One region of the Streptomyces sp. NPDC036813 genome, then DNA from elsewhere that is predicted to be linked to it. Evidence: riboswitches for the same ligand, from Rfam matches in the RefSeq annotation. Region 1 holds a riboswitch; each other region holds the start of a gene.
What was found. Region 1 has a riboswitch for cyclic di-AMP ahead of ACZ67Q_RS33565 (M23 family metallopeptidase). Riboswitches for the same ligand answer to the same signal wherever they lie in the genome.
Positions count from the first base shown of each region.

Region 1 (6,157 bases):
TTACGGGGTGTTGCGAACTCCTCACGCCCTCGGGTCGGTCGCCGCCGAAGCGGCGCAGCCGATACGCGGCGGTGGAGCGCTCGGTGTGCAGGGCCGCGATCGCGCGTGCGCGCTCCCCGTCGCCGCGCGCCACCGCGTCCGCGAGCGCGCCGTGTTCGGCCCAGGACCTGACGGGGTCGGCCGACGGCTCCACGGCGTACATCCAGGCGATCTTGTGGCGCAGCTGGGTGAGCGTGGCGGTCAGCGCCTGGCTCCCACAGGCCTGCACGAGCGTCTCGTGGAACCAGCCGCCCAGGGAGCGCAGCTCGTCGCCGGTGCCGCGCCTGGCCCGCTCCTGGCCGAGCCGCACCAGGCCGCGCAGCACCTTCAGGTGCGCCTCGGTGCGCCGCTGGGCTGCGCGCGCCGCGCCGAGCGGCTCCAGCAGCATCCGCATCTCCAGCAGGTCGGCCGCTTCCTGCTCGGTGGGTTCGGCCACGCACGCGCCCGCGTGCCGTCGCGTCACGACGAAGCCCTCGGCCTCCAGGGTGCGCAGCGCCTCCCGCACGGGCACCCGGGAGACGCCGTAGCGGCGGGCGAGGAGTTCCTCGGTGAGCCGGCTGCCGCGTTCATGGACACCGGCGACGATGTCGTCCCGGATCGCCGTGCACACCGAGTGCGCCGGAATTCGCATGTCCGACCTCCGCCTTGATCCCCGTGAAACGCCGACGATGGACGCGTGTTCCGTGACTCTATTCCAAGGGAGCGGAATTTCCGACGGCGAGCCGGATTCCATGGATATTTTTTGGTCACCTCGCCGGGTTACTCCGGAGGCGAGGATCCGGGAAACGCCGAAAGCCCCGACGCGGTGCGCCGGGGCTTCCTGGGGCTCGTGCCGTTCCGGTGTGTCAGACGTTCACGCCGTGCGCGCGCAGGTAGGCGACCGGGTCCATGTCGGAGCCGTACTCGGGGCTGGTGCGCGCCTCGAAGTGCAGGTGCGGGCCGGTGGTGTTGCCGGTGTCGCCGGACAGGCCGATCTGCTGGCCGGTGACGACCTGCTGGCCCACGACGACGCCGATCGACGACAGGTGCCCGTACTGGGTGTACGTGCCGTCGTGCATGCGGATGACGATCTGGTTGCCGTAGGCGCCGCCCCAGCCGGTCTCCACGACGGTGCCGTAGCCCACCGCGTGCACCGTGGTGCCGGTGGCGGCGTGGAAGTCGATGCCGGTGTGGTGGCCGGAGGACCACAGGGAGCTGCTGGCCTCGTAGCCGGTGGAGACGTAGGAGTGCGCGATCGGGGCCGTGAAGCTGTTCAGGCGCTTGCGCTCGGCCTCCCGGGCGGCACGCTCCTTGGCCTCGTGGGCCCGCGCGGCGGCGGCCTCACGGGCGGCCTGCTCGATGGCCGCCTGCTCGGCGGCCTGCTTCTGGGCCTCGGCCTGGGCGTCGATCTGCGCGGCGACCGCGTCGTCGACGCTGATGACGGGGAGCAGACCGGTGTGCTCGGCGGCGGTATCGGCGGCGAGGGCGGGCGCCGCGAGGGTGCCGATGACGCCGGTGGTGGTGAGCGCGGCGATACCCGCGGCCTGCGCGGTGGTGCGCTTCATCCGGCTGGGACGACGGTGCTTCCCGGTGGCGCTGACGAACGCCATGTGGTGGCTTGTCCTTTCCTTCCCTCTCGCCTACCGGGTTAGCTGACGGGTTCGGAGCAGGAAGGTCTCCTACGAGCACCCTCGCGGGCGCCCGATTCACCCCAGGGACGTGTGGGTCCCCGGCTCCCCTGGCTCGCGCCGTACGGGGACTCGGCGATGACTGTCCGGTGCCGCGGGTGCGGCGCACTGCCTGACGAACAGCCCGGATGAAGCTACGGTGATCGACCTTCAGTCCTCAAACGAATCAGGGGTTTTGTAAGCCATCCCACAGGCCAGACAGGCAACCTCCGCCCCAATTCGGGCATATGGGCGATGGAGCGCCTTGGATCACAAACAGGCCGGCGGGCAGGGCAAGGGCCCTGGTGCTCCGTCAGACACCAGGGCCCCACGCGCGTGTGCGGCTACTCCGCGCTCACCACGGTGACATCGCCGATGCCGAGGGCCTCGACGGGCTCCTTGATCTGCGCGGCGTCACCGACGAGGACCGTCACCAGACGGTCCACCGGGAAGGCGTTCACGACCGCCGCCGTGGCCTCCACCGTGCCGGTCGCGGCGAGCTGCCGGTACAGCGTCGCCTGGTAGTCGTCGGGCAGATGCTGCTCGACCTGGTCGGCGAGCGTGCCCGCGACGGCGGCAGCGGTCTCGTACTTCAGCGGCGCCACCCCGACGAGGTTCTGCACGGCGACGTCGCGCTCGGCGTCGGTCAGGCCGCCCGCCGCCAGGGTGCGCAGCACCTTGAAGAGGTCGTCCAGCGCCGGGCCGGTGTTCGGCGTGTCCACGGAGCCGCTGATGGCGAGCATCGCCGCGCCCGTGCCGTCGGGGGCGGAGCGCAGCACCTGGCTGAAGGCGCGCACGCCGTAGGTGTAGCCCTTCTCCTCCCGCAGGACACGGTCCAGGCGGGAGGTGAGGGTGCCGCCCAGGCAGTACGTGCCGAGCACCTGCGCGGGCCATACGCGGTCGTGCCGGTCGGGGCCGATCCGGCCGATGAGCAGCTGCGTCTGGACGGCGCCCGGGCGGTCGACGATGACGACGCGGCCGGTGTCGTCGGCGGTCACCGCCGGCACGGGGCGCGGCTCGGTGCGCGAGCCGGTCCAGGCGCCCAGGGTGTCGCCCAGGAGGTCGTCGAGGTCGAGGCCGGTCAGGTCGCCGACGACCACCGCGGTGGCGGTGGCGGGGCGCACGTGCCGCTCGTAGAAGGCGCGCACGGCGGCCGCGTCGACGGCCGCGACCGTCTCCTCGGTGCCCTGGCGGGGGCGCGACATGCGCGAGGCCGCCGGGAAGAGTTCCTTGGACAGCTCCTTGGCGGCGCGGCGGGCGGGGCTGGCCAGCTCGTGCGGGATCTCGTCGAGGCGGTTGCGCACCAGCCGTTCGATCTCGCTGTCGGCGAAGGCGGGCGCCCTGAGGGCGTCGGCGATCAGGCCGAGGCCCTTGGCCAGCCGGGAGGCGGGCACCTCCAGGCTGAGGCGGACACCCGGGTGGTCGGCGTGCGCGTCGAGGGTGGCGCCGGCACGCTCCAGCTCGGCGGCGAACTCCTCGGCGGAGTGCTTGTCGGTGCCCTCGGAGAAGGCGCGCGCCATGATCGTGGCGACGCCGTCCAGGCCGGCCGGTTCGGCGTCCAGGGGGGCGTCCAGGAGCACCTCCACGGCGACGACCTGCTGGCCGGGGCGGTGGCAGCGCAGCACCGTCAGGCCGTTGTCGAGCGTGCCGCGCTCGGGGGCCGGGAACGCCCACGGCTTGGCCTCGCCCGCCTGGGGCTGGGGGTGGAAGTCCATGGTGGCGAGCTCGGTCACTTGGCCGTCTCCTCGTTGTCGTTGCCGGCCTCTACGGTCGCTTCCTGCTCCGGGTCCTCGGGCACGTCGGCGTCCGGCGCGGCCTCCGGGGTCTTCGGCTCGTACACGAGCACCGCGCGGTTGTCGGGGCGCAGGCGGGCCTTGGCGACCTCCTGCACCTCCTCGGGCGTCACCTCGAGCACGCGCTGGACGGCGGTGAGGGCGAGCTGCGGGTCGCCGAACAGGACCGCGTAGCGGCACAGTTCGTCGGCGCGGCCCGCGACGGTGCCGAGCCGGTCCAGCCACTCGCGCTCCAGCTGCGCCTGGGCGCGTTCCATCTCCTCGGCCGTGGGGCCCTCCGCGGCGAACCGGGCGAGCTCCTCGTCGATGGCGGCCTCGATGACCGGCACCTCGACGTCACCGGACGTCTTCACGTCCAGCCAGCCCAGGGAGGGCGCCCCGGCCAGCCGCAGCAGGCCGAAGCCGGCCGCGACGGCCGTGCGGTCGCGGCGCACCAGCCGGTTGTACAGGCGGGAGGACTCGCCGCCGCCGAGGATCGTCAGCGCGAGGTCCGCCGCGTCGCACGCGCGTGTGCCGTCGTGAGGCAGCCGGTAGGCACCCATCAGGGCGCGCGCCGGGACCTCCTCGCGGACGACCTCGCGCAGCTGGCTGCCGATGACGTCGGGCAGCGTGCCGTCACGCGGCTCGGGCTTGCCGTCGTGGGAGGCGATGGAGCCGAAGTACTTCTCGACCCAGGCGAGGGTCTGCTCCGGGTCGATGTCGCCGACGACCGACAGGACCGCGTTGTTCGGCGCGTAGTAGGTGCGGAAGAACTGGCGGGCGTCCTCGAGGGTGGCCGCGTCCAGGTCCGCCATGGAGCCGATCGGCGTGTGGTGGTAGGGGTGGCCCTCGGGGTAGGCGAGGGCGGTCAGCCGCTCGAAGGCGGTGCCGTAAGGAACGTTGTCGTAGCGCTGGCGGCGCTCGTTCTTGACGACGTCGCGCTGGTTCTCCATGGACTCCTCGTCCAGGGCGGCCAGCAGGGAGCCCATGCGGTCGGCCTCCAGCCAGAGCGCGAGCTCCAGCTGGTGGGCGGGCATGGTCTCGAAGTAGTTGGTGCGCTCGAAGCTGGTGGTGCCGTTCAGCGACCCGCCGGCGCCCTGCACCAGCTCGAAGTGACCGTTGCCCTTGACCTGGGCGGAGCCCTGGAACATCAGGTGCTCGAAGAGGTGAGCCAGACCCGTACGCCCCTTGACTTCGTGGCGCGAGCCGACGTCGTACCAGAGGCACACCGCCGCGACCGGGGTCAGGTGATCCTCGGAGAGCACCACGCGCAGGCCGTTGGCCAGGCGGTGCTCGGTTGCTGTCAGTCCGCCGGAGCCTGCCTCGGCTGTAGCCGTGTGACCCATGGGCATGTACGTCCCTTCGATCGCGGAAGCGGTCGTGAAACCGCGTGTTTCCTGCCGTCCTGCCACTGTATGCAAGCGCGCGGACCGGCGGCGAAGTTCCCGCACGGCGTACGCCGACAGCGAGATCGCGTAGCCTTCGGGCGATCGTCGTGCGCGGTCCGGGCCGGCCGCGGACCGGCGCCCCGCCTCGGGCGCTCGGGTACGGCCGCGAGATGGCGGCGGTCGGGTGCTCCGGCGCCGCTCCACACAGCCTGGATCCGGGCGTCCGGGCACTGCTTCACACTGCCGGAATCCCGGCGTTCGGGCGCCGCTCCACGCAGGCGGAAACCGGGTGCCCGGGCACCGCTTCGTTCGCCGGGGCCGGGTCCGCGCCCGGCTTGTCAGTCCCACGGTCCACAATGGTCCGCGTCAGATACCGTTCACGCTTCAGCAAGGAGCCAGGCAGCGATGGCCCGCCGCAGCACGAAGACCCCGCCGCCCGACGACTTCGAGGAGAAGATCCTCGACATCGACGTCGTCGACGAGATGCAGGGCTCCTTCCTCGAGTACGCGTACTCGGTCATCTACTCCCGCGCCCTGCCGGACGCCCGGGACGGCCTCAAGCCGGTGCACCGCCGCATCGTCTACCAGATGAACGAGATGGGTCTGCGCCCCGAGCGCGGCTACGTCAAGTGCGCCCGTGTCGTCGGCGAGGTCATGGGCAAGCTGCACCCGCACGGCGACGCGTCGATCTACGACGCCCTGGTGCGTATGGCGCAGCCCTTCTCCATGCGTCTGCCGCTGGTCGACGGCCACGGCAACTTCGGCTCGCTCGGCAACGACGACCCGCCGGCCGCCATGCGGTACACCGAGTGCCGGATGGCCGAGGCCACGGGGCTGATGACGGAGTCGATCGAAGAGGACACCGTCGACTTCCAGCCCAACTACGACGGCCAGGAGCGCGAACCGGTCACCCTTCCCGCCGCCTTCCCGAACCTGCTGGTCAACGGCTCGTCCGGAATCGCGGTCGGCATGGCGACGAACATGCCGCCGCACAACCTGCGCGAGGTCATCTCCGCCGCCCGGCACCTGATCAGGCACCCGAACGCCGACCTCGACGCGCTGATGAAGCACGTCCCCGGCCCCGACCTGCCCACGGGCGGCCGGATCGTCGGCCTCTCCGGCATCCGCGACGCGTACGAGACGGGCCGCGGCACGTTCAAGATGCGCGCGACGGTGACGGTGGAGGACGTCACCGCGCGCCGCAAGGGCCTGATCGTCACGGAGCTGCCCTTCACGGTCGGCCCCGAGAAGGTGATCGCCAAGATCAAGGACCTGGTCGGCTCGAAGAAGCTCCAGGGCATCGCCGACGTCA
Region 1 covers NZ_JBVJPV010000020.1:118,773-124,929, reverse strand. The annotation lists gene ACZ67Q_RS33570 (GntR family transcriptional regulator) at 1-670, opposite strand, end outside; gene ACZ67Q_RS33565 (M23 family metallopeptidase) at 885-1,628, opposite strand; cyclic di-AMP (ydaO/yuaA leader) riboswitch at 1,641-1,794, opposite strand; gene ACZ67Q_RS33560 (M16 family metallopeptidase) at 2,030-3,418, opposite strand; gene ACZ67Q_RS33555 (M16 family metallopeptidase) at 3,415-4,809, opposite strand; gene ACZ67Q_RS33550 (DNA gyrase/topoisomerase IV subunit A) at 5,251-6,157, shown strand, end outside.

Region 2 (6,157 bases), on a different contig from region 1:
CGACGACAACCTGCGCCTTCAGGTCGAGGCCCAGAAGCTCGCCGCGAAACTGGGCACCGACACCAACCAGCCGGCGTTCTGGAAGGCCCTGTCGACGGCGTCGCGGGAACTGGGCGTCGACCTCAACCCGCGCTACGGCACCTGGGACGCCCAGAAGGTCGGCCGCGTGGACGCGAAGACCCCGTGGGTCAAGGACGTGACGGCGGCGGCGCCCCAGCAGCCTGCGTAACGGCCCCTTCCCCGACCCTCTCCGGGCGGATCATCACACCGCGACCCCACCCTGTGGACAACCGACGGAGACATCTCCCGGCGCGCGGTACGTTCGAAGCGTGAACGCACCGCGCCCCGAAGACTCCGCCGCCCCCGGCCGTATCGTCCTGCTCACCACCAGCCACCGCGTTGCGCCGGGTCTGCTGTCCTGGCCCGCCTGGCAGGCGCTGCGGGAGGCCGACCGGGTGCTGTGCGCCGACGCCTCCCACCCCCAGCTGCCGTACCTGCGGGAGGCGGGCGTCGTCGTCGAGGAGGCCGCGCCCGGCGCCGACGAGCTGCTGGACGCCTGCGCCGGCGGTCGTACCGTCGTGGTGGTGGCCGGCGGCGAGGGCGAGCCGGCGCTGACCGACGGCCTGGCCCGGCTCGCCGGCTCCGGCCGCGTCACGATGCCGGAGCTGGAGCTGCTGCCCGCCTCCTACGACCTGCCCGGCGCCCGCCTGCTCGACCTCGTCCAGGTCATGGACCGCATCCGCGTCGCCTGCCCGTGGTCCTCCCGGCAGACCCACGAGGGCCTGGCGAAGTACGCCATGGAGGAGGCGTACGAGCTGGTCGAGGCCATCGAGGACGGCGACCGCGACGAGCTGCGCGAGGAGCTGGGCGACGTGCTGCTCCAGGTGGTCTTCCACGCCCGCATCGCCGAGGAGGACCCCGAGGCCCCCTTCTCCATCGACGACGTGGCCGGCGGCATCGTCGCCAAGCTCATCCACCGCCACCCGCACGTCTTCGGGGACGCCACCGCCACCACCCCCGAGGAGGTCAAGGCGCACTGGCTGCGCACCAAGGCGCAGGAGAAGCGGCGCGCCTCCGTCACCGAGGGCATCCCGCTGCACCAGCCCGCCCTCTCCCTGGCCGCCAAGCTCGCCGCCCGCACCCGCACGGCCGGCCTGGACGTCCGGCTGCCGCAGGGCGACGGCATCGGCTACCAGCTCCTTGCGCTCGCCGCGCGCGCCGAGACGGAGGGCGTCGACCCGGAGACGTCGCTGCGCGCGGCGGCCCGCGCCTACCGCGACGCGATCCGCGAGGCGGAGGGCGTCGCCCCCGGCGCGTCGGCCGCGGTGCCCGCCGCCCACCGCGACGCGGAGGCCCACCCGGATCCGGATACGGTCGAGGAGTGACCGAGCAGCTCCGCCCCGACGAGACCGCCCCCGAACTCTTCACCTGGGAGTTCGCCGCCGACCCCTACCCCGCGTACGCCTGGCTGCGCGAGCACGCGCCCGTGCACCGCACCCGGCTGCCCAGCGGGGTGGAGGCCTGGCTGGTCACCCGGTACGCCGACGCCCGGCAGGCCCTCGCCGACCAGCGCCTGAGCAAGAACCCGGCGCACCACGACGAGCCGGCGCACGCCAAGGGCAAGACCGGCATCCCCGGGGAGCGCAAGGCGGAGCTGATGACGCACCTGCTGAACATCGACCCGCCGGACCACACCCGGCTGCGTCGGCTGGTCAGCAAGGCGTTCACCCCTCGCCGGGTCGCCGAGTTCGCGCCGCGCGTGCAGGAGCTGACCGACCACCTCATCGACGGCTTCGCGCAGCGCGGCTCCGCCGACCTCATCCACGAGTTCGCCTTCCCGCTGCCCATCTACGCCATCTGCGACCTGCTCGGCGTGCCCCGTGAGGACCAGGACGACTTCCGGGACTGGGCCGGGATGATGATCCGGCACGGCGGAGGGCCCAGGGGCGGGGTCGCCCGGTCGGTGAAGAAGATGCGCGGTTACCTCGCCGAACTGATCCACCGCAAGCGGCAGGCCCTGCCCGCCGAACCCGCACCCGGCGAGGACCTCATCTCCGGCCTGATCCGCGCCTCCGACCACGGCGAGCACCTCACGGAGAACGAGGCGGCGGCGATGGCGTTCATCCTGCTGTTCGCCGGTTTCGAGACCACCGTCAACCTCATCGGCAACGGCACCTACGCCCTGCTGACCCACCCCGGACAGCGGCACCGGCTGCAGGACTCCCTCGCCCGGGGCGAGCGCGCGCTGCTGGAGACGGGCGTGGAGGAGCTGCTGCGCTACGACGGCCCCGTGGAGCTGGCGACCTGGCGGTTCGCCACCGAGCCGCTGACCGTCGGCGGGCAGGACATCGCCCCCGGCGATCCCGTGCTCGTCGTCCTGGCCGCCGCCGACCGCGATCCGGAGCGCTTCCCCGAGCCGGACCTGCTGGACCTCGCCCGCCGTGACAACCAGCACCTCGGCTACGGTCACGGCATCCACTACTGCCTGGGCGCCCCGCTGGCCCGCCTGGAGGGTCAGACCGCCCTCGCCACCCTGCTCACCCGGCTGCCCGACCTCCAACTGGGCGCCGAACCAGCCGACTTGCGCTGGCGCGGTGGACTCATCATGCGGGGTCTGCGGCAGTTGCCCGTGACGTTCACGCCCGCGCCCGCACAGAAAACTGACACATCTTCAACTATGTGATCTTCACGTGATCTGCGCGGCATGAACTTGTGACTGGCGATCGTCTGCCGATACGTTCACTCGTCAGCGCGACGCCGGTGCCTCAAGGCGCCGCGCCGGTCAGTGCTGTCTCGCGAAAGGTCACCGCATGCTCTCCGGGAACGGTCGACACCGTCGCCCCCGTCAGGCTCCGGCCCTCCTCGTCACGGCCGGAGTGACCGGCTCCGCCATCGCCATCCCTCTGCTCGGCGCGGCGAGCGCCCACGCGGCCGACGGCGCGACGTGGGACAAGGTGGCCGAGTGCGAGAGCGGAGGCCGCTGGAGCGACAACCCCGGGATCGGGCTCTACGGCGGCCTGCATCTGTCGCAGGAGGACTGGGAGGGGCACGGCGGCCTGGAGTACGCGGCCCGGCCCGACCTCGCGAGCCGTTCGCAGCAGATAGCCGTGGCCGAGAAGGTCCTCGCCGACCAGGGTGTCGGCCACTGGACGCTGTGCGGGCTGACCTCGGGCCTGTCCGGCGACACCTCCGCACCGGACGTCGACACGGGGGTCGCGGGCGACACGTCGGGCGGCGGCTCGGCGGCCGGCGGCTCCACCACCGGCTCGGGCTCCTCCGGTCCGACCGGGACCAGCACTCCGTCCGACTCATCCGCTTCGGCCGGTACCTCCGGATCCACCGGTACCTCCGGATCATCCGGTTCGGTGGACTCGCCCGGCTTGCCCGACTCCTCCGGTGCGCCGTCCGGGACGCCCTCCACGGGCACCCCCGCGCAGCCCTCTGACGGGTCGTCGTCCGCCACCCCGTCCACGGGGGGCGCGGCCGAGTCCGGCGCGCCCGGAACGTCCGGGCCCGGCACCTCGCAGCCGTCCGGCAGCGCGTCCGCAGGTGACGCAAACACCGACGATCCGGACAACCTGCGCCAGATCGTCGGGGATTCGGGGCTCGTCGACACCGGTGCGGTGGACGGCGGCGGCCGCCACCGCGGCGCCAGCGCCACGGAGGACGCCGCCGAAGTGAGCGCGGCGCCCGCCTCGGGCCGGCATGCCTCGCGCTACACAGTGCGCGACGGGGACAGTCTGACGTCCATCGCCGACTCCCTTGGCGTCGAGGGCGGGTGGCGCGCGCTGTACGCGGAGAACCGGGACGCGATCGGGGCCGACCCGGGCCGCATCGTCCCCGGTCAGACCCTGCTTGTCGGTGGCGAAACGGGCGAAAAGTAGCGGGAGTTGACGCCCCGTTTTGAGACTGATGTCCGCTTTGGTGAAAGTGTGGGATGAGTCTCAGAAGCCGTGATCGTCTTTGAAATTCGGCCGATCGCCTGTCTACGGTCATGACCGCTCGCCATCGCGAGCCCCGGCCGGCCGCAACGCCGAATCCTGCCAGCGGCCGCACGGGAACAGTCGTCGCTCAACGCGCCGCAGGCAGGAGCGGGGGACCCAAGGTAAGCGCCGTGCCCGGCAGTTGAGCCGGAGCGGCTAGGGGTGAAGCCACGCCTCCCAGGGGAGGGGTGGCCGGGCAACTCAACCGGCCCGAACCCGACAGCTCACCTCGCAGGCGTCGGTGAGGGGATCCACCATGCTGTTTTCCGGCAAGGGCAAGCACCGTCGTCCCTCCAAGACCACCCGTGTCATCGCGCTCGCCGGTGTCACCGGCGCGGCCGTCGCCGCCCCGCTGATGGCGGCCGGCAACGCCTCCGCCGCCACCACCTCCGAGTGGGACGCGGTCGCCCAGTGCGAGTCCGGTGGCAACTGGTCCATCAACACCGGCAACGGTTACTACGGCGGCCTGCAGTTCTCCGCCTCCACCTGGGCCGCGTACGGCGGCACCGCCTACGCCCCGCAGGCCAACCAGGCCAGCAAGTCCCAGCAGATCGCCGTCGCCGAGAAGGTCCTCGCCTCCCAGGGCAAGGGCGCCTGGCCGGTCTGCGGCACGGGCCTGTCGAACACCCCGAACAACGGTGGCGGCTCCTCCAGCTCCTCCCAGAGCGGCGGCTCGTCCTCCCAGGGCACCACCACGACGCGCTCCAGCGAGCAGCAGAGCGCCTCCCGCTCCAGCGAGCGCCCGGCGCAGACGCCGAAGAAGCAGAGCACCAAGACCGTCACCACCCCGACCGGCAAGAAGGTCAAGAAGGGCGACGGCGAGTACAAGGTCGTCACCGGTGACACCCTCAGCTCCATCGCCGAGAAGCACCACGTCGCCGGCGGCTGGAAGAAGCTGTTCGACCTGAACAAGGACATCGTCGCGGACGCCGACCTCATCTACCCGGGCCAGCAGCTGCACCTGAAGTAAGCGGCAGCGGGCCGGCCAAGGGCCGCTCCCCGTCCCCACGGGCTCCCCGTCCCGGTGCGTGTTCCCCCGTACGCACCGGGACGGGGTTTTTTCTGCCGTCCGTTCTCCGGACGTTCAGCCGGAACGCCACCCCCCTTTGTTCCGACGGTGAACAATGGGTACGGTCTGTCTGTCCACGGGCCGGGCGGTCGGCTGGCCGATGGCCCCGGGGCGGTTAGGCTCTAGTCGCAAGGCTCACCAGCCCCGCACTTTCAGCGTCACATCCACGAAGGAGATGCTCGTGCCGTCCATCGACGTCGTCGTAGCCCGGGAAATCCTGGACTCCCGAGGCAACCCCACGGTCGAGGTCGAGGTCGGCCTCGACGACGGCAGCACCGGGCGTGCCGCCGTTCCGTCCGGCGCCTCGACGGGCGCCTTCGAGGCCATCGAGCTCCGCGACGGCGACTCCAGCCGTTACCAGGGCAAGGGCGTCGAGAAGGCCGTGCTGGCCGTCATCGAGCAGATCGGCCCGGAGCTGGTCGGCTACGACGCCACCGAGCAGCGCCTGATCGACCAGGCCATGTTCGACCTGGACGCCACCGACAACAAGGGCTCCCTCGGCGCCAACGCCATCCTCGGCGTCTCGCTCGCCGTCGCCCACGCCGCCTCCGAGGCCAGCGACCTGCCGCTGTTCCGCTACCTGGGCGGTCCGAACGCGCACCTGCTGCCGGTGCCGATGATGAACATCCTGAACGGCGGCTCGCACGCCGACTCCAACGTGGACATCCAGGAGTTCATGATCGCCCCGATCGGCGCGGAGTCCTTCTCCGAGGCCCTGCGCTGGGGCGCCGAGGTCTACCACACCCTGAAGAAGGTCCTGAAGTCCAAGGGCCTGTCCACCGGCCTCGGCGACGAGGGCGGCTTCGCCCCGAACCTCGGCTCCAACCGCGAGGCCCTCGACCTCATCCTCGAGGCGATCAAGGAGGCCGGCTACACCCCCGGCGAGCAGATCGCCCTGGCCCTCGACGTGGCCGCGTCCGAGTTCTACAAGGACGGCTCCTACGTCTTCGAGGGCAAGAACCGCTCGGCCGAGGAGATGACCGAGTACTACGCCGAGCTGGTCGAGGCCTACCCGCTGGTCTCCATCGAGGACCCGCTGTTCGAGGACGACTGGGCCGGCTGGAAGACCATCACCGCCAAGCTCGGCGACAAGGTCCAGCTCGTC
Region 2 covers NZ_JBVJPV010000013.1:89,470-95,626, reverse strand. The annotation lists gene ACZ67Q_RS25910 (SurA N-terminal domain-containing protein) at 1-229, shown strand, start outside; gene ACZ67Q_RS25905 (nucleoside triphosphate pyrophosphohydrolase) at 330-1,385, shown strand; gene ACZ67Q_RS25900 (cytochrome P450 family protein) at 1,382-2,683, shown strand; gene ACZ67Q_RS25895 (transglycosylase family protein) at 2,811-3,884, shown strand; cyclic di-AMP (ydaO/yuaA leader) riboswitch at 4,068-4,236, shown strand; gene ACZ67Q_RS25890 (transglycosylase family protein) at 4,240-4,953, shown strand; gene eno (phosphopyruvate hydratase) at 5,234-6,157, shown strand, end outside.
Region 2: linked by a shared signal. The riboswitch ahead of ACZ67Q_RS25890 (transglycosylase family protein) and the one ahead of ACZ67Q_RS33565 (M23 family metallopeptidase) in region 1 are both predicted to bind cyclic di-AMP.

Region 3 (6,157 bases), on a different contig from region 1:
CGGCCTCGTCCATGACGTCGTCGTGGTACAGCGTCGCGAGGTGGGTCAGCTCGACCACGACCGCCGACGGCACGACACCCGGCGCATACGGGTCGCCGAACTGCGCCGCCAGCATCACGAGCAGCGGCCGGAACCGCTTCCCGCCCGCCCGCACCAGGTGCTGTGCGGCCTCCGTGATGAAGGGAACCTCGCTCTTGGTGGCCTCGAGCAGCCCTTCCTCGACAGCCGCCAATCCGGCCTGGACATCGGCCTCGAGAGCCTGGTCCCGCACGCTAAGCCCGAACGGCCCGACGACGGTCACGAGGGGTCTCCTGTCTGCTGGTGCCGGTTGGCGATTACACGGTTTGTCGATAGGTCGCTGACATCACTCAAGTCAGCGTATCCGGTCACGTTTCGATCACCGATAGCGCCCACGGTTACAGGCCAGGTGGTATCGGATCACGCCCGATATGTTTATCGATCAAATCTGATCGGCCGAAAAGTACCGATATCAACCATGCTCGTGTCGTGAAGACCACCCCCCACCCTCCGTGAGGCACCCCGCCCCGGCGCGCCACAACACGACCCGACTGCCCGTTTTGCCGTAATTAATCAGTCGATTCACCTTGGCCGCCTTGGTACCAAATGTGTTTCCCCTGTGACACCAGTGAATTGGGTCACGCGCCACCCTCACCGGCCTCCCCTCCGTCTGCCCCGTGTTTCGCCAGTCCCGACAAGCGAGTTGGGCCTCGGCGACCACAAAGGATCAAGCACCCCAAACACCCCGGACCAAGGTCAACCAGGGCATTAGGTGAAACCGGTACTTGTTCCCGGCATCAGCTCTCGCATAACTTCCCGGCCTGTCGGATGGACGCCTAATCCTGCCGCCGTCCGGCATCCACCATCGGACCAACTCATCCGTGTACGGCAGGAGCGGGGGACCCAGGTAAGTCGCCGAGCCGGACGTCGTCACCCCGACGACGCCCCGGACCGGCTTGGGGTGAAGCCGTGCCGCAGCCGCGGCCGGCCGGGCATCTCCAGCCCGAACCCGACAGCTCACCTCGCAGGCGTGGGAGAGGAACTTCGTCATGTCTGCTGCCGGTCAGCACCGCCGCACCCGCACGTCCCGCCTCGTCCGCACCCTCGCCGTCGCCGGCACCGGTGCCGCCGCCCTCGCGCTGCCGCTCTTCGGCGCCACCAGCGCCTCCGCCGCCACCCCGGCGACCAGCGCCACCGTGATCACGGCCGCCAACTCGGTCTACCCGAACAACCTCGACGGCTGGATCCGCCAGTCGCTGGACATCATGTCCCAGCACGGCATCCCGGGCACCTACGACGGGATCTACCGCAACATCATCCGCGAGTCCTCCGGCAACCCCGCCGCCATCAACCTGTGGGACTCCAACGCGGCCGCCGGCACCCCGTCCAAGGGCCTGCTCCAGGTGATCGACCCGACGTTCCTCGCCTACCACGTGTCCGGCACCTCCATGGACCCGTACGACCCGATCGCCAACATCACCGCGGCCTGCAACTACGCGGCCGCCCGCTACGGGTCGATCGACAACGTGTTCAGCGCGTACTGAGCCACCGCCTCACGCGAGAAGCCGTGAGCCGCTGCCTCCGGCAAGAGCCTTGAGCCGCTGCCTCACGGGAGCGTCGTGAGCCACTGCCTCACGCGAAGAGTCGTTCGAGGACGACGGCGATGCCGTCGTCCTCGTTCGACAAGGTGACCTCGTCGGCCACGGCCTTCAGCTCCTCGTGGGCGTTGGCCATGGCCACCCCTCGGGCGGCCCAGGCGAACATCGGGATATCGTTCGGCATGTCCCCGAACGCGAGCGCCCGCTCGGGGCCCAGCCCGAGATGGTCGGCCGCCAGCGCGAGCCCCGTCGCCTTGGTGACACCGCACGGCTGCAGCTCCACGGTCCCCGGCCCCGACATGGTCACCGTCGCCAGGGAACCGACCACCGCGCGCGCCGTCGCCGCCAGCTCGTCGTCGGACAGCTCGGGATGGCGCAGCAGCACCTTGCTGATCGGCTCGCCCCACAGATCGTCGCGCCGCCCGACCCGCACCGCCGGCAGTGTCGGGTGCGGCATCCGGTAGCCGGGCTCGATCAGCGTCAGCCCGTCCACGCCGTCCTGGTCGACCGCGGCGTACACCTCCCCCACCTCGGCCTCGATCTTGCCGAGCGCGGTCTCGGCCAGCTCCCGGTCGAGGGTCACCGACCACAGCAGACGGCCGGCCCCCGCGTCGTACACCTGCGCGCCCTGGCCGCACACCGCGAGCCCCGTGCAGCCGAGGTCCTCCAGCAGCGGCCGCACCCGGGGCGCCGGGCGGCCCGTCACCACCAGGTGGCGGGCGCCGGCGTTCGCCACCCGCGCGAGCGCGGCCCGGGACCGGTCGGACAGCGTGTCGTCGCCGCGCAGCAGCGTTCCGTCCAGGTCAGTGGCGATGAGGGCATATGCGAGGGGTGCGGCCATGATCAGAGAATACGGACCCCGCAGGTCACCCGTTCACCACCCGATTCGCCGTTCCGCAACGTCCCCGGGGGACCCGGTCGGCGCCCCGCTCTTCACCCCCAGGCCCGGCAACGGGGCCTCTGGTTCGACGGCGACCCCGACGACCCCGCCCTGCCCGAGGCCGTGCGTCCGTGCTTCGCCGACGCCGGTGTCGATATCTCGCCCGGCATCCGCACGCGAGCGGCCTGATCAACCTGGCAGCACGCGCAGGAGGACTGACCGGGCCGCCGCTCCCGCGCAGGATGGCCGTCCCCGCGCAGGTCGGCCGTCCCGCGCAGGTCCGGCGTGCCCTCAGCCGTGCGCCGCCACCAGATGCCGGGCCAGCCGTGGCGAGGCGAACTCCGTGCCGCATACGAACCGCATCACCGGGCCGTACGACCCAGCCGCCGGCAGACCCGTGAAGTACAGGCCGGGGACCGACGAGACGTAGCCGGCGCCGAGCCTGGGAGTGCCGCGGCTGACGGCGAGCGCGGTGCGCAGCCCGTGGCCGAGGAAGTCCATCGCCGCGAGGTTCACCCGGTAGCCGGTGGCCGCGATGACGTGGTCGGCGGCGAGCCGCTCGGTGCGGCCGGAGTGACTGCGCACGGTGAGGGTGGCGCCCTCGCCCGTCGACTCCGCCCGCACGATCCGCTGCACCTCGCTGACCTCCACCTTCCCCGCGAAGCGCTCGCGCAGCCACCAGGCGCCGAGCGGGCCGAGGACCCGGCGGACCAGGTAGTGGCGTAGCTCGGCGGGCAGATAGCGGTAGGGCTGCGGGTAATAGCTCAGGGCCCACAGCGACCAGGCCCGGCCGAAGGGCGACTGAGGGCGCAGCCGGGGCTGGTCCCACGGCGCCGCGCCGAAGGCGACCCGGCCCCGGCCGCGGGCCACCACCCGCACCCGGGCCCCGGCCTCGGCGGCGAGCGCCGCCGTCTCCAGCGCGGACTGTCCGGCGCCGACGACGATCAGCTCGCGGCCGGCGAAGCGGGTCAGGTCGTGATGCTGGGAACTGTGCGAGACCGGCGCCGTCGGAGCGGGTCCGTCCGGGGCGGCCGAGGCCAGCTCGCGGGGCAGGTGGGACAGGCCGGACAGTCCGGTGGCGACGACGACGGCCCGCGCGGTGAGCTGCTCCCCGGAGTCCAGCTTCAGCTCGAAGCCGCCCCCGGTGCGCCGGTCCACGGAGACCACCCGCACCCGCTCCAGCTCGGGCAGCAGCTTCTGCTGGAACCACTGCCCGTAGGCGATGAACGTCTCGACGGGAATGATGTCCTCATCGGTGACCAGCCGCCGGATGCCGGCCGCGTCGCAGTAGTCGGCGAGGGTGTACCCGCGTTGCGGGCAGTCGATGCTGGAGGCCGCGGGGGTCGACTTCAGGAGCATGCCGGCGGGCATGTTGTCGCGCCAGCTGACCATGGGGTCGCCGAAGACGCGGACGGGCACGCCACGGGCGCGCAGATGGGCGGCGGTGGACAGGCCGAAGGGGCCTGCCCCGAGGACTGCTACCGGTTGGTTCACGAAGTCCCTCCCCAGGACGTCATGTCGTCACTTCGTGGTGTGTCGTCACTTCGTGATGTCGTCACTTCGCGGTGTCGTCACTTCGCGGTGTCGTCACTTCGCGGTGTCGTCACTCCGCGTTCCGGCCGGGAGGCGGCTACGGCTGGTGGCGTCCACCCGGCCGTCCACCCGGTCCGGTGCTGCCGCGGCGGTGGGTCCGCCACAGCTGATAGAGGTGCTTCGCGCCGGGTCGCACGAAGCGCGCGAGCATCGTGAGGAACGGCAGCGGGTCGTCACCCGCGAGCCAGGCCAGTTCCGTGCCGCTCGCCCGGGCCGGTGCGTGCGGCGTCGTGTAGCCGCTGCGGCGATAGGCGAGCAGGGCGGCCAGGTCGATGTTCTCCACGATGTAGCGGTGGCCGGCGCGCTGTTCCCCCTCCGGAACGGTGCGCCCGGTCAGGTCCAGGTGCAGGGCGCGGACCACGTCCACCCCCGCCTCGTTCTCGAAGAGGCGGAACTGGGCGCCCATGCGCGGGTTGAAGTCGAGGAGCTTGTACTGCCCGTCGCGCCGGTCGAAGCGCAGGTCGAGGTCGATGATTCCGGTGAAGCCGATCTGTTTGATGAAACGTGCGGCGAGGTCGGCGAGTTCCGGGTTGTCGACGACATAGGCGTTCGCCGTCATCCCGGCATGCGGCGGCCAGGAGCGGACCTTCACGCCGGTGAACATCGCCAGCGGTGTCGAGTCGGCGCCGAAGCAGGCGTGCACGATCCAGTCCTCGGCCTGCTCACGCGGCAGATACTCCTGAAGGATCACCCCGGGCCGTTCCCCCCAGTCCCGCGCCAGCGCGAGCAGCCCGTCGCGGGTGGTGATGCGCGTCGTGCCGTTGACGGCCGGCCGCCTGCGGCGCACGAACGCCTCCCGGTTCTTCGCCACCACCGGGAAGCGGGCTTTCTCTGCGAACGCCACGACGTCGTCGTACGACCGCGGGAACGCGGCCGCCGGGCTGGGGATGCCGTGCTGCGCGCACAGCTCGTGCAGCCCCTGCTTGCTGGCCAGCCGACGCGGCAGATCCTGGACGACGCGCGGAAAGAGGAACAGCCCGGCGAGGTCGTCCTGGTGCTCGGCGATCAGCACCGCGGCCTCCTCGTCGGTGGGGATCAGCACGGTCGGCCGCCCGATCCGGCGCCCGATCCGCAGCAGCCCCTCGACCAGGTGCCCCGCCTCCTCCGTGCCCGTCGTCGGCCACACGAACGCGCGCCGCAGATAGCGGGAGGAGGCGGCCGGGGTGTAGGGATCCTCGGTGATCGCGTACATGGGCACGCCCAGACGCCCCAGACTGCGGATCGCCCCGACCCCGCCGTGGTGCAGCGGATAGTCTCCGAACTTCACGATCAGGCCCGGTACTTCACGGTCGGCCTGGAACGGCAGGCTTGCGGCACTGCTGGCCACGGGTCCCCCCACGTGTCCCCCCGACGGAACGGATGCCCTCCGTCCGTGTTCCCCGCAAAGGACGCTAAGCCGGAATTGCCACCTCCGACAAGGCCATAACGGACATTGCAAACTCTTTAGACACTGCCCAAGACAGCCGACTCGGCCGTAACGTGTGCCGCGACCACCTGGATCGCACGGCCATGGCGCCGTGTCCGACGTGCACGAAAGCGAGGCGGCACCGCATGCCCCCCTTCGACGTCCCCGAGGGCGACCCCTTCGGTGCGCACAACCTTCCGTACGGCGTCTTCTCGCCCGCCGGTTCTCCGGCCGAGCGGCGGGTCGGCGTCCGGCTCGGCGACCACGTGCTCGACGCGGGCGCGGCGGCGATGGCGCTCGGCTCCCCCTACGCCGCGCTGCTCGCCCAGCCCTCGCTGAACCCGCTGCTCGCCGCCGGCCGCACCACCTGGTCCGACGTCCGGCGCGCACTGACGGCGTGGGTGACGGTGCCCTCGCACCGCGAGGCCGTCGAGCCGTTCTTCCACCCCCTGTCCTCGGTGACCCTGCACCTGCCCTTCGAGGTGGCGGACTACGTCGACTTCTACGCCTCCGAGAACCACGCCCGGAACGTCGGCCAGATCTTCCGCCCCGACGCCGCCGACTCCCTCACCCCCAACTGGAAGCATCTGCCGATCGGTTACCACGGCCGCTCCGGCACCGTCGTCGTCTCCGGCACCGACATCGCGCGGCCTTCCGGCCAGC
Region 3 covers NZ_JBVJPV010000012.1:139,213-145,369, reverse strand. The annotation lists gene ACZ67Q_RS24720 (polyprenyl synthetase family protein) at 1-301, opposite strand, end outside; cyclic di-AMP (ydaO/yuaA leader) riboswitch at 880-1,064, shown strand; gene ACZ67Q_RS24715 (transglycosylase SLT domain-containing protein) at 1,068-1,562, shown strand; gene ACZ67Q_RS24710 (HAD family hydrolase) at 1,651-2,457, opposite strand; gene ACZ67Q_RS24705 (FAD-dependent oxidoreductase) at 2,788-3,990, opposite strand; gene ACZ67Q_RS24700 (carboxylate--amine ligase) at 4,127-5,395, opposite strand; gene fahA (fumarylacetoacetase) at 5,641-6,157, shown strand, end outside.
Region 3: linked by a shared signal. The riboswitch ahead of ACZ67Q_RS24715 (transglycosylase SLT domain-containing protein) and the one ahead of ACZ67Q_RS33565 (M23 family metallopeptidase) in region 1 are both predicted to bind cyclic di-AMP.